Regions from separate parts of the Planococcus sp. 1R117A genome, predicted to be linked through region 3. Evidence: riboswitches for the same ligand, from Rfam matches in the RefSeq annotation. Region 3 holds a riboswitch; each other region holds the start of a gene.
What was found. Region 3 has a riboswitch for S-adenosylmethionine ahead of ACSFXN_RS15265 (MetQ/NlpA family ABC transporter substrate-binding protein). Riboswitches for the same ligand answer to the same signal wherever they lie in the genome.

Region 1 (4,207 bases), on a different contig from region 3:
CTTCCTCCATGACTCTCCGTGATGTTTTTCATCTGTTCATCATTGGATGTCTTGGTCTCAAAACCTCTCTGCACCGACTTAACACCCGTCCTTTCCGGAACACCCCATAGACGGCAAATGAATCAAATTAGGTTCAATCATTAAAAATCCCCAACCAAAGAGAAGACGGTGTCCAGGCCGACATCAGCCTTCCCTCAAGTTCTTGTCGCTTCTTTCATAGTTCTGTTATTAAAACTATCCAGCAATACGTAACCAAAAACCAGTCCAGCAACTGTCGGTACAGTCGTTCCGCCTATTAAGATGATTTCCGGAATGGCAATCCATCCTATTATGAACGGCATGAAAGGCAAAAAAGACATCAATACCAGAAAAAGTGATGGCAAACCAATTGCAGCAAAAATGGGCCAGTCGAACTTTCGAGACTTGTTCTCTTTCGCTTCAAGAAGAAATTTCGGAGTACGCAGCAGCAACCCCAATGCTACAGGGAAAAGTGCAATAAACACTCTCAGCGCAGCTGGCTCAAATGTTTGTTGCGCCATCTCATTCAACTGCTCTTGAAGCTGCATGCCAAAATACAATACAAATCCCAGAACTATTGTCCAGGCGAAATAATATAGAAATCGTTTCAAAACCATCTCCTCCTTCATAGGGATTGCACGGGAACTATTCATTGTATGCTTATATACGATGGGAAAAGAAAGATGGTTTCATTAACTTGAAATAATTTCCTGTTAGCTTGTTTAAAAGTCGTTTGCAATCAAAAAAGAAAGAAGAAGCGCTTTTTTAAGCACTTCTCCTCCCTGCTGATCGAGTAATTTTAATTGTTTGCCGTTACTGGCACACGTGTATATTGTTTTCCAGGATGGACAGGCGATAAATGAGCGCCTTCTCCAAATAAAGCATCACGCAAAGAATTTCCTTCGTATTCTTTTTGCACAAGTCCCCGCTCTTGAAGAATCGGCACAACGAGTTCAATGAAATCTTCAAAAGTTCCAGGTGTGATAGCGTAAGCGATATTGAAGCCATCGATGCCTGTTTCATTTACCCATTTTTCAAGCGTATCGGCAACCTGCTCTGGAGATCCGACAGTGAATGGCCCAAGTCCGCCAATGCCGACATATTCTTTAATGTCATTGACCGTCGGTTTTCTGCCCGGCAGGATTTTGGTGAAGTTTTCCAAAGCGGACTGAATGGCATCATTTTCAATGTATTCAAGCGGCTGATCCGGTGCATAGCCGGACAAATCAATGCCGGTCCAACCTCCGAACAAGGCGAGAGCCCCTTCATGGCTGATATGCTTCTTATAGTCATTGTATTTTTCAATCGCTTCTTCTTCAGTTTTGCCGACAATCGGCGTCAGCAAAGCAAGAATCTTCACATCATCTTTCTTCCGCCCGGAACTCTCAACTTCCGCATGTATTTTATCTACCGTTTTTTTGGCCAGTTCAATATTCGGCGGACCGATGAAGACACATTCAGCATGTTTTCCGGCAAAAGCCACACCTTTTTTAGAAGCGCCAGCCTGGTAAAGGACAGGTGTCCGCTGTCTGGAAGGTTCCGTTAAATGGGCACCGGGCACTTTATAATATTTCCCTTCATGCTGGATATCATGCACTTTTTCAGGATCTGTATAAATGCCATTCACTTTATCCAGCAGCACGGCATCTTCTTCCCAACTGGATTCCCATAATTTATAGCACACTTCCAAATACTCCTCGGCAATGTCATACCGCTCGTCATGCTTGATCTGGTCGTCTAACCCGATATTGACAGCCGCGCTCTTGAGATAAGAAGTCACAATGTTCCAGCCGATGCGGCCTTTTGTTAAATGATCCAGCGTAGAAATCCGGCGGGCAAAAGTGTATGGATGTTCATGGGTAACGGAAGCTGTGACACCGAACCCCAAATGTTTCGTGACTGCTGACATAAGCGGCACGACCAGCAGCGGATCGTTGACAGGAGACTGCGCCCCTTGCCGGACGGCGGCATCTCTGGAGCCATTATAGACATCATATGTACCGAGGACATCCGCGATAAAGATGGCATCGAACTTTCCTTTTTCCAATAGCTTCGCCAATTCGATCCAATACTCGCTGTCTTTGTATTTATGCGATTGATCTTCGGGGTGCGTCCAGAGCCCAGGTGATTGGTGGCCTGCACAGTTCATATCAAATGCATTTAAATAAATCCGTTTGTTTGTCATAAAAATCCGCTCCTTTGTGTGCACCGTTTTTGGTGTTTCAACTAACCTTTTTAACACAATGATTGATTTGAGGATTTACTATTGCCTTTTCTTTATATACTTGCCGTATTTAAATTTGAGGACAATGAACAAAATAAAAAACCTCCTTTTCTCGATAAAAGAGAAAAGAAGGCTGTATATGTACACAATCCCGCTCTTATCTCCCAAGAATAAAATTCTTGCTGGATTTAGCACCTTTCTGACAAATGTCAGAGGTTGCTGAAGCGTCAACGGGCCAGTCCCTCGGCTTCTCTGGATAAGATTATTAAATTAAAAATAATCATAATATTAAATCAATGGAAAGTCAACGTAATTTGTGAAAATTTTATTTATCCTATAAGTCTTATTGTTTAACTTGGATTAATTGTATGAAGAAGAACTTTATTTTGATGGTAGCTCCATGAAATTCCTTTGCACTTCAAAAAAACAACTGATGCTTTTTTTTGATTCTTGGTTACTGCCATCAAATAATGTCCTCTGCTTTCTAGCGTTCTTCTCTAGTTCTCACATCTATACATTCTATTTTCTTACAAAATTTCATAGAAGTTATCGTGCATATGTTTAACTAATGGACCAGATAGGGAAAGACACTAGAATAACGATAATAAAGAAAGAGGTTTGATAATATGCCAAGAATCGCAGTAGAACATCCGTTTACAGACATCCAACTCGCATTAGGGAAAAGAGGATATCAGGCAGACATGCTTGACCAGAAAGAAAAAGCAGCCAAATACGATGTCCTGGTCGTCCGCAATTCTGAAAGCTACGACCACCTTCGCTTCAAGGGCTCCTTAGTGGAAGTAAGCGGAAGCACGGTTAACGAAATTGTTGACGAAGTGGAAGAACGTTTGCAGCGCGCTGGGAAAATCCCAGGCCAGCCGGATGCAGCGAAAAGTGAATCCGGCAGCGGGTTTTTCGCAGGCCTCTTAAGCGGAGCAGCGATCGGCTCGGTAGTGGCCCTTCTTTTAGCACCGAAAAGCGGCAAAGAACTCCAAGTTACCGTCAAAGAAAAATTAGCCAGCAGCAATTCGAGCGGTGATGGAAGCGGAAAATTGAGCCAAGTGAAAGAAAAAGCAACTGACTTGGCCAACCAGGCTAAAGAAAAAGCCACGGAAGCCACGACTCAAGTGAAAGAGAAAGTTTCCAGCTCGTCTAAAGACCCGCAAGGCACTGAAACTTCAAGAGATTCTTCATCATTGAATTAAAATAACGAGGATAAAAAAAGCCGAAGCGCCCACTTCCCAGTGGATTCTTCGGCTTTTTATATATGGCAGCTTGCCTGCTTGATCCTGCATCAAACAAAACTTTTGTCAGAAGCAATCGTTCGGTTGCGGGGATGTTCCGAAAGAATAGAAGAGACTAGTTTCTTTACAATAGGTTGCTGTGAAGAAAAAATTTCATTTTTGTCTTGGCTGGTTGCGATCAACCTGCCTTTTTCCATGACTGCTAAAGCATCCGAAATGGAATAGGCAGCTCTGATATCATGGGTGATAAATAGATAAGAAAGGCCATAGACCGATTTCAATTCCTTTAACAAGTTCAGGATATTTGTTTGGTTCACCATATCGAGACTGCTGACGGATTCATCCAGGACCATCAATTTCGGCTTTAAAGCGATCGCTCTGGCAATATTGATCCGCTGCAATTGCCCTCCGCTGAACTGCCGGGGGTATTTTTTCATATCTTCCGCATCCAGCCCTACCATATCCAATAAATGCGCAATCGTCCGTTTCATCTCGGATGCCGACAGCCTTTCGTAATTTTCCAAGGGCTCCCCGATAATCTTTTCCGCCGTCATGCGCGGATTCACCGATGAATAACTATCCTGAAAGACCACTTGAAGATTTCTTCTGAGACGTTTTCGGGTAATGGAATCCATTGTATAAATGTCTTGGCCTTGGAAAATGACTTTGCCTTCTTCCGGCTTCTCCATCCCCAGAATGACTTTGCCTAACGTGCTCTTGC
Region 2 (4,207 bases), 110 kb from region 3:
ATATCAATGACTCCAATCTGGCGTTGGCTAAGAAATTGGGTGCTGACTTTGTCATCAACAGCAAAGACAATGATCCTGTTGAAGCTGTGCAAGAAATCACAAAAGGCGGCGCAGATGTTTCCGTAGACGCCCTTGGAATCACAGAAACTTGTGTACCGGCCATCAATAGCTTGAAAAAAGGTGGACGTCATTTACAAATCGGCGTGACCTCTAAGAAAGAGGCCGGATTCATCTCCATTCCGGTCGATCACATGGTCCTTACTGAGAAATCATTTATCACCACTCTTGGGATTCCTGCTTTCCGCTTCACTTCTCTTTTAGAGCAAGTCGCTCTTGGAAAATTGCAGCCTGGCAAAATGGTGACGCGCGAAATCGGATTATCTGAAGTTGAAGGCATTTTCGAAGATATGTCTAATTTTGCTACTACGGGAACTTTTGTGGTAACCGATTATCATGCATAAACAAAAATAACCGGAGTGCAGCTGATTTACAGCTGCACTCCGGCTTTTTGCGCTTCCCGATAAATAATGGGAATATGAGGCGATGCCTTATTCGATTGGAATCCGGTAACCTTTGTCTTTTCGTGCCTGCTCATTGGACTTAGGCACTTGAAGCATCAATACCCCTTTTTCAAATGAGCCTATAATTTGTTTTTCATCAATTTCACCAATATAGAAGCTGCGCTTGAATGAACCGTAAGAACGTTCTTTGCGTACGAAGCGTCCTTCTTCATCATTAGACTCCCAGCTTTGGTTTCTTTCACCGCGGATTTCCAAATAGCCGTCTTTGTACTCCACTTCGACTTCTTCTTTTGAGAATCCAGGAAGATCGACCATAAATTCATAGCCATCTTTCTTCTCTCTTATATCAACTTGAGGGTAGGTATTTTCCCCAAAAAACTTATTAAAGAAGTCAGATTCCAATCCGCTTCCAAAGAGGCTTGGGAATAGGTCAGTTTGTTTTCTTGGAAACAAAGTGCTCATTGTGATCTTCTCCTTTTTAAAGTATTTTTGGTTAATGCCAGCTTTTCAAAAGTCACAAGATCCTAATCACTTTTTTAGAAGCAACCGGTTTTCCTATGGCCACCCTTCTACAACTCGGGCTTGCCATGCGATGACTTTCAACGCCCACATTTTCTTCTTACCCCTTTCTTTTAATTCTGGTCTTTCTACTTAAAATTATATTCAAAACTGTTCGGCTGTCAACAGATTCACATTGCATAAAACCGTTGGTACAACTGGATTTCCAAACTTCCCCCTTTCTTAAATCACTTTTTTTCCCAAGAATTTTTCTTGTTTTTCACCTTCTTGATAAACGTTTGCCGAGTCCTGTTTAATGGATGCATAGTGAAGAGAAAAATGAATTTATTAAACCAGAAGCGGATTTAAAGTTGAGAAAATCATTCTGTCAGAATATTATGTTGACGATTAAATGCAATGGTGGTAAAGTTTTCTACATAGTTTAATAGTAATTCGTTCTTATCATGAGAGGTGGAGGGATTGGCCCTGCGAAACCTCGGCAGCGGGCTCAAAATTGAGCACTGTGCCAAATCCAACAAGCATGAGCTTGAGAGATAAGAAGAGCTGGATATTCAATGTGATTTCGCATGTCAGCCTCTTCTTATGGAAGAGGCTTTTTGTTTGCCTTCATGCGAGAGCAATTCTATTAACTTTAAACCAAGTAAACTTATAGAAAAGGAAGGTGTAACAGAATGAAAAATTCAAAAAGCTTTTTATTATTGTTTGTCGTAGCCGTAATCGGTTTGTTATTGGCGGCATGCGGCAGCGAAAAATCCACTAGTGAAGCAACCGCTTCAACAGAAGGCAAAGAACAAAATTCCTGGGAACGCATCCAGGAATCCGGAAAAATCGTCGTTGGAACCGAAGGTCTTTATTATCCTATTACATACCATGACGAAACAACGAAAGAATTGACCGGTTATGATGTGGAAGTAGCCCGTGCTTTAGGCGAGAAACTTGGGCTGGAAGTCGAGTTTAAAGAAATGGAATTTGATGGCTTGCTTCCGGCACTCCGCAACGGCCAGATCGATATAGCAGCAAACGATTTCTCTGTCACAGATGAGCGCAAAGAAAAATTTGATTTCACCATCCCGATCAAGCATTCTTATGGTTCTGCCATTGTGCGTGAAAGCGATAACTCAGGCATAGAATCTGTAGAAGATTTAAAAGGTAAAAAAGTTGGCGGTTCCGCGACAAGCAATTACTCGAAGTTCGCACAGGAACAAGGAGCCGAAGTAATTGTCTATACAGGTTCTGATACAGTCCTTCCGGAAATCGTCAATGGCCGCGTTGATGCCACGCTGAATGACTACCTCGTATTGATGCGTTCGCTTGAGCAATACGACAAACCAGGTTTAAAGCTTGCTGAAGAAGTAAAATTCTCTTTCAGCAGCAGCGCAATCGTATTGCCTAAAGACAGCCCGGAGCTGAAAGAAAAAATTGATGGTGCTCTTGAAGAATTGCTGGCTGATGGCACAATCAAGGAAATTTCAAACAAATTCCTGGGTGCTGATGTAACACAGCCTCTTGAGAAAGAATAAAAACCTTGAGGAATCCCCGGATTCCTCCTCTATACATAATGAGTAAAGGAGTCTTCCGATGACCGACTTTAAATGGGAATATCTATTCAATGTAGAAATTGCGCTCGACTCCCTCCCCTTCATTTTAGAGGGGGCCTGGCAAACCATTTTAATCGCACTAGTCAGTATGTTTTTCGCCTTAGTTCTGGGTTTGTTTGTTGCCCTCGCCCGCATGAACCGGTTTAAACTGATTTCAGTGCCTGCCCGACTGTTTATTTCCTTTATGCGGGGTACACCGCTGTTGGTCATGCTGTTTATCCTGTACTTCGGCTTTCCAATGGTGGGCATCGAGATGGCGCCATTAACTGCAGCCATCATTGGCATCAGCATCCATTTTTCTGCCTACACAGCTGAAATTATCCGTTCCGCCATTTCCTCTGTAGCGAAAGGACAATGGGAAGCTGCGGAAACACTTCGGATGAGCTATTGGCAAACCATGACCCGCATCATCTTGCCGCAAGCGACACGCATTGCCTTACCGCCTTTATCGAGCACTTTTATGGATATCATCAAAGGAACTTCCCTTGCTATGGTCATCACGGTTTCAGAAATGTTTTACCGGGCAAAAGTGGTGGTTGGCCAAACCTATGAAAGTTTGACTTTGTATATTCTGGTAGCGCTTATTTACTGGGCAATTTGTGCACTGGTCACGCTGCTGCAGGATTATCTTGAGAAGAAAGCCAACCGCTATGTTGCAGCTTGATTGGAGGTACGGAATATGATTAAAGTGGAAAACCTAAGTAAGAAATTTAAAGATGTGGAAGTATTGAAGTCCATCTCGTTTGAAATTGAAAAAGGGGAAGTCGTCAGTATTATCGGTCCTTCAGGCTCTGGAAAAACCACCTTGCTGCGCTGCCTTAATTTACTGGAAACCCCTTCTGCCGGATCGCTGCAAATCAACAATGTACACGTGGCGTTCAATGGAAAGAATCCGACCAAAAAGCAGAAAATCGACATCCGCCAATATTCCGGCATGGTGTTTCAGCATTTTCACTTATTCCCGCATAAAACGGTGATTGAAAACATCATTGAAGCACCGCTCGTCGTACAAAAAAGAAACAAGCAGGAAGTCGTCTTTGAAGCGGAAGGACTGCTGCAGAAAGTTGGCTTACTGGATCATAAAAACCAGTATCCCGAACAATTGTCTGGTGGACAAAAGCAGCGGGCAGCCATCGCACGCATCCTTGCCTTAAAACCTGATCTGCTGTTGTTCGATGAACCGACTTCTGCGCTTGATCCTGAACTCGTTGGAGAAGTACTGACAGTCATTAAAGAACTGGCATCGGAAGGACAGACAATGGTCCTCGTTACGCATGAAATGGACTTTGCCCGTGAAGTGTCCGACCGTGTTGTATTTATCGCCGATGGCCATATCGTCGAGCAAGGAAAACCGGAAGACATCTTCACCTATCCGACTGAAGAACGTACGCAGAAATTCCTGCAAAAGGTTTTACTGCGGAGAGCATAAGAAAAGCGTACCGGGTAACCTCAAAGGTTATCTGATACGCTTTTTAATATTTATCTCCGGTATTCTCGATGTAAGTTTCTTCGCCAGTCTTACGGTCTTTAATGATTTTATCACTTTGCGGAACATCTTCCCTTCCTTCG
Region 3 (4,207 bases):
TTAACTGGCGGAGTAGGAAGCGTCTTTGCTGCAGAAGCACCAGCATACTCGAATACTCAAGCCTACGAAGCGCAGCATATTGAACAGGATACGAAGTATTCGAAAAAGGTAATGAAAGCGGTCCGGGTTAGTTTAGGAGCAAATGCTAAGTCAACCCAAGTAGATGCTGTGATTCAAACGATGCCGAAAGTGAACGTCATGGACCGTTACTTAGCTTCATTTGGCAAAAAGGTCAAAGGCAATGAAGTTCGGCTGGCGGTAAAAGAAATCTTTGATATCGATCTGAACTACGTTTCGAAGATGGATTATGGCAGCAAATTGGCCAGCTATCCTACAGATGTGATGGAAAGCTTGCGTGTTTCCTTGAACGAAGAACCGGCATCGACTAAGCAAGATGCACGGATTATGGAAATGGCGAAGAATGAAGTGATGGACCGCTATCTGAAAGATCACGATTACGCACTCACTGGCGCAGAGAGCCGTGTGCTGATCAATCAGATTTTTGGGGTTAATCTGGAGGGCATTTCCACTTTGGAACATATGCAATTAGCAGTCAGCTCTAAAGGCCAATGGATTGTGAAAAGTGATACAGATCTATTCGTTCTCGAATCCAGCTTGGATGATGTCGATGTTTCGATCTATACGACACCTTACTTTAAAGAAGTGACAGGCAGCGACCAATTGCCGGAGCCGTTAAAAACGAACTTAATGAATCTTGGCTTTACATATAACGAAGAAGCCAATCTTTTGTATTACAAAAACCCAACCGGTGAATCCGTACCGGATGCGTTCAAAGGCCGAGTAATGGGAATTCTTATTGGCACGATTGTGACGGAATACAAGAACAAATAATGGGAAAACCTTCAGGGACTTAGAGGAAACTCTTGGTCCTTTTTTGCGCTTTCCTTTGTTGCAGAATGATTGGGCATGATGGGGTATGGATCAAAACTTAATGTTTTAGAAGAATATAAGACAGGCTGAATTCTGGCAGCTCCGCTAGGTTTGGTAATGAAAAATACTAAACAGATTCTTTAAAAAGAATTCTCCTTCAATTGACCCGTACAATAATCAATCCTTTATATTAATTATCTGATTTTTCTGATACATTTAGAAAGAGGAAGTTTTTGCTATATTTTCGAAATAATAAATTCCAAAGGAGGGATGAAATGAAGGTTATCAAGAATGATGTTACGTTCGTAAGCGAAGGGTTAAATTGTAAGGGCTGGTTGTACGTTCCGGAAGGAGGAGAGCTTAGCAAAAAACCGGCGATTGTCATGGCGCATGGATTTAATGCGGTGAAAGAGATGCATTTGAAGAACTTTGCGGAAAAATTTGCAGAGGCAGGTTTTGCCGTATTGGTTTTTGATTACCGATTTATCGGGGAAAGTGAAGGGGAGCCAAGGCAGCATGTGATTCCTGCAGAGCAGCATAAAGATTATAGAAATGCAATCAGCTGGATTTCAACTCATGATCAAGTAGATGAAAATCGAATTGGCATATGGGGAGCTGGCTACAGTGGAGCTCATGTATTGCATTTGGCAGCAATAGATCCACGGGTGAAAGTTGTCGTAGCCCAAGCTCCCGTGGTAAACGGATGGAAGAGTGCTCAACGGTTAATGAGAAATGACATATTCCATGGATTCGTCCAAAATCTAAGTGCTTACCGTCTGGCCCGTTATATGGGAGCGGAGCACCAGTATGTGCCGGTAGTTGCACCAGAGGGTGAAGTAAGTGCTTTGCCGATTCCAGAGGCTTTTGACTGGTTTACTGAAACAGGGAACACGATTGCACCAAATTGGGAAAATAGAATTACGCTTGAAACAATGGAAGCTCTTTTGGAATATAGCCCGAGCAGCACGATTGAGCGTATTTCCCCGACACCTTTATTAATGTTGGTGGCAGAAAATGATATGTTGGCGACAGCGGATTTAACCATAGAAGCTTTTCAAAAAGCACATGAGCCTAAAAAATTAGTGGTTCTTCCCGGCGGCCACTATAGTGCCTATGTAGACCCAGGATTGTCGGATTTTCTGCCACCACAAATTGAGTGGTTCAAGGAGCATTTGTGAGACTGATTTAAAGAAAGCAGAGAGACAAAAAAAATGCTTTCCTTTATCAATGGAAATTCTAAACCTAAGTGGTATTTCAATCTGGTTCTTTATTGCTAAAATTCACAATAAACAAAATGGGTCTTGCTTTTTGCGTTATATTGAAATAGTATGAAAATATAAATTAAATATGTAAATCTCTTATGAAGAGCGGCGGAGGGACTGGCCCTGTGAAGCCCGGCAACCATTCAAGGTTTTGAACGACCATGAAAAGGTGCTACATCCTGCAAAATACTTGGTATTTTGGAAAATAAGAGAGGTGTAAACTCAAACTTTTTTGAATGCCTCTCTTTTAAGAGAGGCATTTTTATTTTTCACAGAAAAGGAAGCGGGTTGTCATTACAACGGCTGCATGCAGTTGAAGGTTTTACTGGCCACACTGGCAATGAAAAAGAAACAGGAAAAGGGGAAATGACATGAAGAAATGGATAGCAGGAAGTGTACTGGTTTTGTCAGCAGCAGTTTTAGGAGCTTGCGGAAGTGGTGAAGAGGCATCAACTAAAGAAGCGGAAAGCCTTGTCAGTGATGGTGTTTTAACGGTCGGCGTAACCGGAGGTCCGCATGAAGAGCTCGTCGAAAAAGTTGCGGAACTTGCAGAAGAGCAAGGACTGGACTTCACTATTGAAACGAAAGTGTTCTCTGACTACGTAATGCCGAATGTTGCGTTAGCAGAAGAGGAAATTGACTTGAACTCATTCCAGACGGAACCGTTTTTTGAAGAAATGAAAAAAAGCCGGGACTTGGATTTGGTCCGCGTCGGTGATACGGTAACGTTTCCGATGGGCATTTATTCATTAGACTACAAAGATGTCAGCGAACTGCCGGAAGGAGCAAAAATCGGTTTGCCGAGTGATCCGACCAATAGTGGACGGGCTCTAGCTTTGTTCGAAAAAGCGGGCCTTCTTAAAGTGAAGGAAGGCGTTGGCTTGCAGGCGACGGTAATGGATATCGCTGAAAATAAAAACAACTACGAGTTTATCGAACTGGACTCTGCTCAAATTCCACGCCAATTGAACGAGCTGGATGCAGCAGCCATCAATACCAATTTCGCGCTTGAAGCGGGCTTTGTGCCAGCAGAAGATTCGATTTTCATCGAACCAAGCGACTCGCCTTTCGTCAATCTTGTTGCATCACGCACTGAAAACAAAGACGATGAAGCGATCAAGCAATTCCTTGAACTGTACCATAGCGATGAAGTAAAACAATTCATTGAAAAAGAGTTTGCGGGATCGCTTATTCCTTCTTGGTAAAACTTAATGAGAAAGCCGCCTTCGATGGAATCCATCGAAGGCGGCTTTTTTTGTTTAACGGTATTGGCCAGTATTCGCAGGTCCGAAAAAGGGAGTAGGCGGATAGCACAATTCTTTAAATTTCAATCATTTTAATCGTTGATGCGATTTCTTCTTCAGCTGACTGCAGGTTCCATTCATGCGGGTAATAGCCGAGCGGATTGCAGATTACTTCAATGTTTTTATAATGTTCATGATAGCGTGTATGGGTATGGCCAAAAATAAGCTTTTTGACCTGGTATTCCATCGCCAGTTCGCCAAAGCGGGAACTTCCCATCATGGCATTGAAGAAATCCCAGCTCGGATCTTCCTTCACTTGCAGAAAATGAGCGAACGGTACAACATGAGTGACCAGGATGATGTTTTTGCCGCGATATTCTTTGAGCCAGTTCTCCAGTTTTGCGGTATACTGCTCCGTCAAGGCAGAGTCGGTTACTGGCCAGTGGGCATACGTTTTATCCGGCCACGTAAAGCTGCCGAATGTGCCTTTGGCAAATTGCTGTTCAGTAAATCCCGCAACGCCGAATGTGTAATCATACCAGCCGCCATCGTCGATTACGACCCAGTCTTCGTTCAATTGGACAGGGCCGTTGCCAAGATTTCCGCGGAACTCGAGAAGTTTGGAATAGGCAGCGGCGGAATCTTCCGCATAGACATCGTGGTTGCCATGGACGAATAATAGCTTGGTTTCTGGAAAACCGTCTTGCAGCCGATTTAAAAGAGCCAAACCTTTTTCAGGGCCGGCAGCTATATCTCCGCTCACGATGAATACGTCGGGGGAGTGGTTTTTTACCCATTGTTCGACTATGG

Region 1: another riboswitch for S-adenosylmethionine. It lies ahead of ACSFXN_RS06985 (LLM class flavin-dependent oxidoreductase); the one in region 3 lies ahead of ACSFXN_RS15265 (MetQ/NlpA family ABC transporter substrate-binding protein).
Region 2: another riboswitch for S-adenosylmethionine. It lies ahead of ACSFXN_RS15730 (transporter substrate-binding domain-containing protein); the one in region 3 lies ahead of ACSFXN_RS15265 (MetQ/NlpA family ABC transporter substrate-binding protein).

Annotation. Positions count from the first base shown of each region.
Region 1 is NZ_JBPRLO010000002.1:318,873-323,079, forward strand. It holds gene ACSFXN_RS06980 (hypothetical protein) at 195-629, opposite strand; gene ACSFXN_RS06985 (LLM class flavin-dependent oxidoreductase) at 818-2,203, opposite strand; SAM riboswitch class I at 2,397-2,505, opposite strand; gene ACSFXN_RS06990 (YkuS family protein) at 2,869-3,447, shown strand; gene nikE (nickel import ATP-binding protein NikE) at 3,537-4,207, opposite strand, start outside.
Region 2 is NZ_JBPRLO010000005.1:222,687-226,893, reverse strand. It holds gene ACSFXN_RS15740 (zinc-binding dehydrogenase) at 1-461, shown strand, start outside; gene ACSFXN_RS15735 (Hsp20/alpha crystallin family protein) at 549-983, opposite strand; SAM riboswitch class I at 1,476-1,580, shown strand; gene ACSFXN_RS15730 (transporter substrate-binding domain-containing protein) at 1,712-2,560, shown strand; gene ACSFXN_RS15725 (amino acid ABC transporter permease) at 2,619-3,302, shown strand; gene ACSFXN_RS15720 (amino acid ABC transporter ATP-binding protein) at 3,318-4,067, shown strand; gene ACSFXN_RS15715 (hypothetical protein) at 4,111-4,207, opposite strand, start outside.
Region 3 is NZ_JBPRLO010000005.1:110,655-114,861, forward strand. It holds gene ACSFXN_RS15255 (hypothetical protein) at 1-852, shown strand, start outside; gene ACSFXN_RS15260 (alpha/beta hydrolase) at 1,167-2,069, shown strand; SAM riboswitch class I at 2,247-2,365, shown strand; gene ACSFXN_RS15265 (MetQ/NlpA family ABC transporter substrate-binding protein) at 2,525-3,358, shown strand; gene ACSFXN_RS15270 (metallophosphoesterase) at 3,474-4,207, opposite strand, start outside.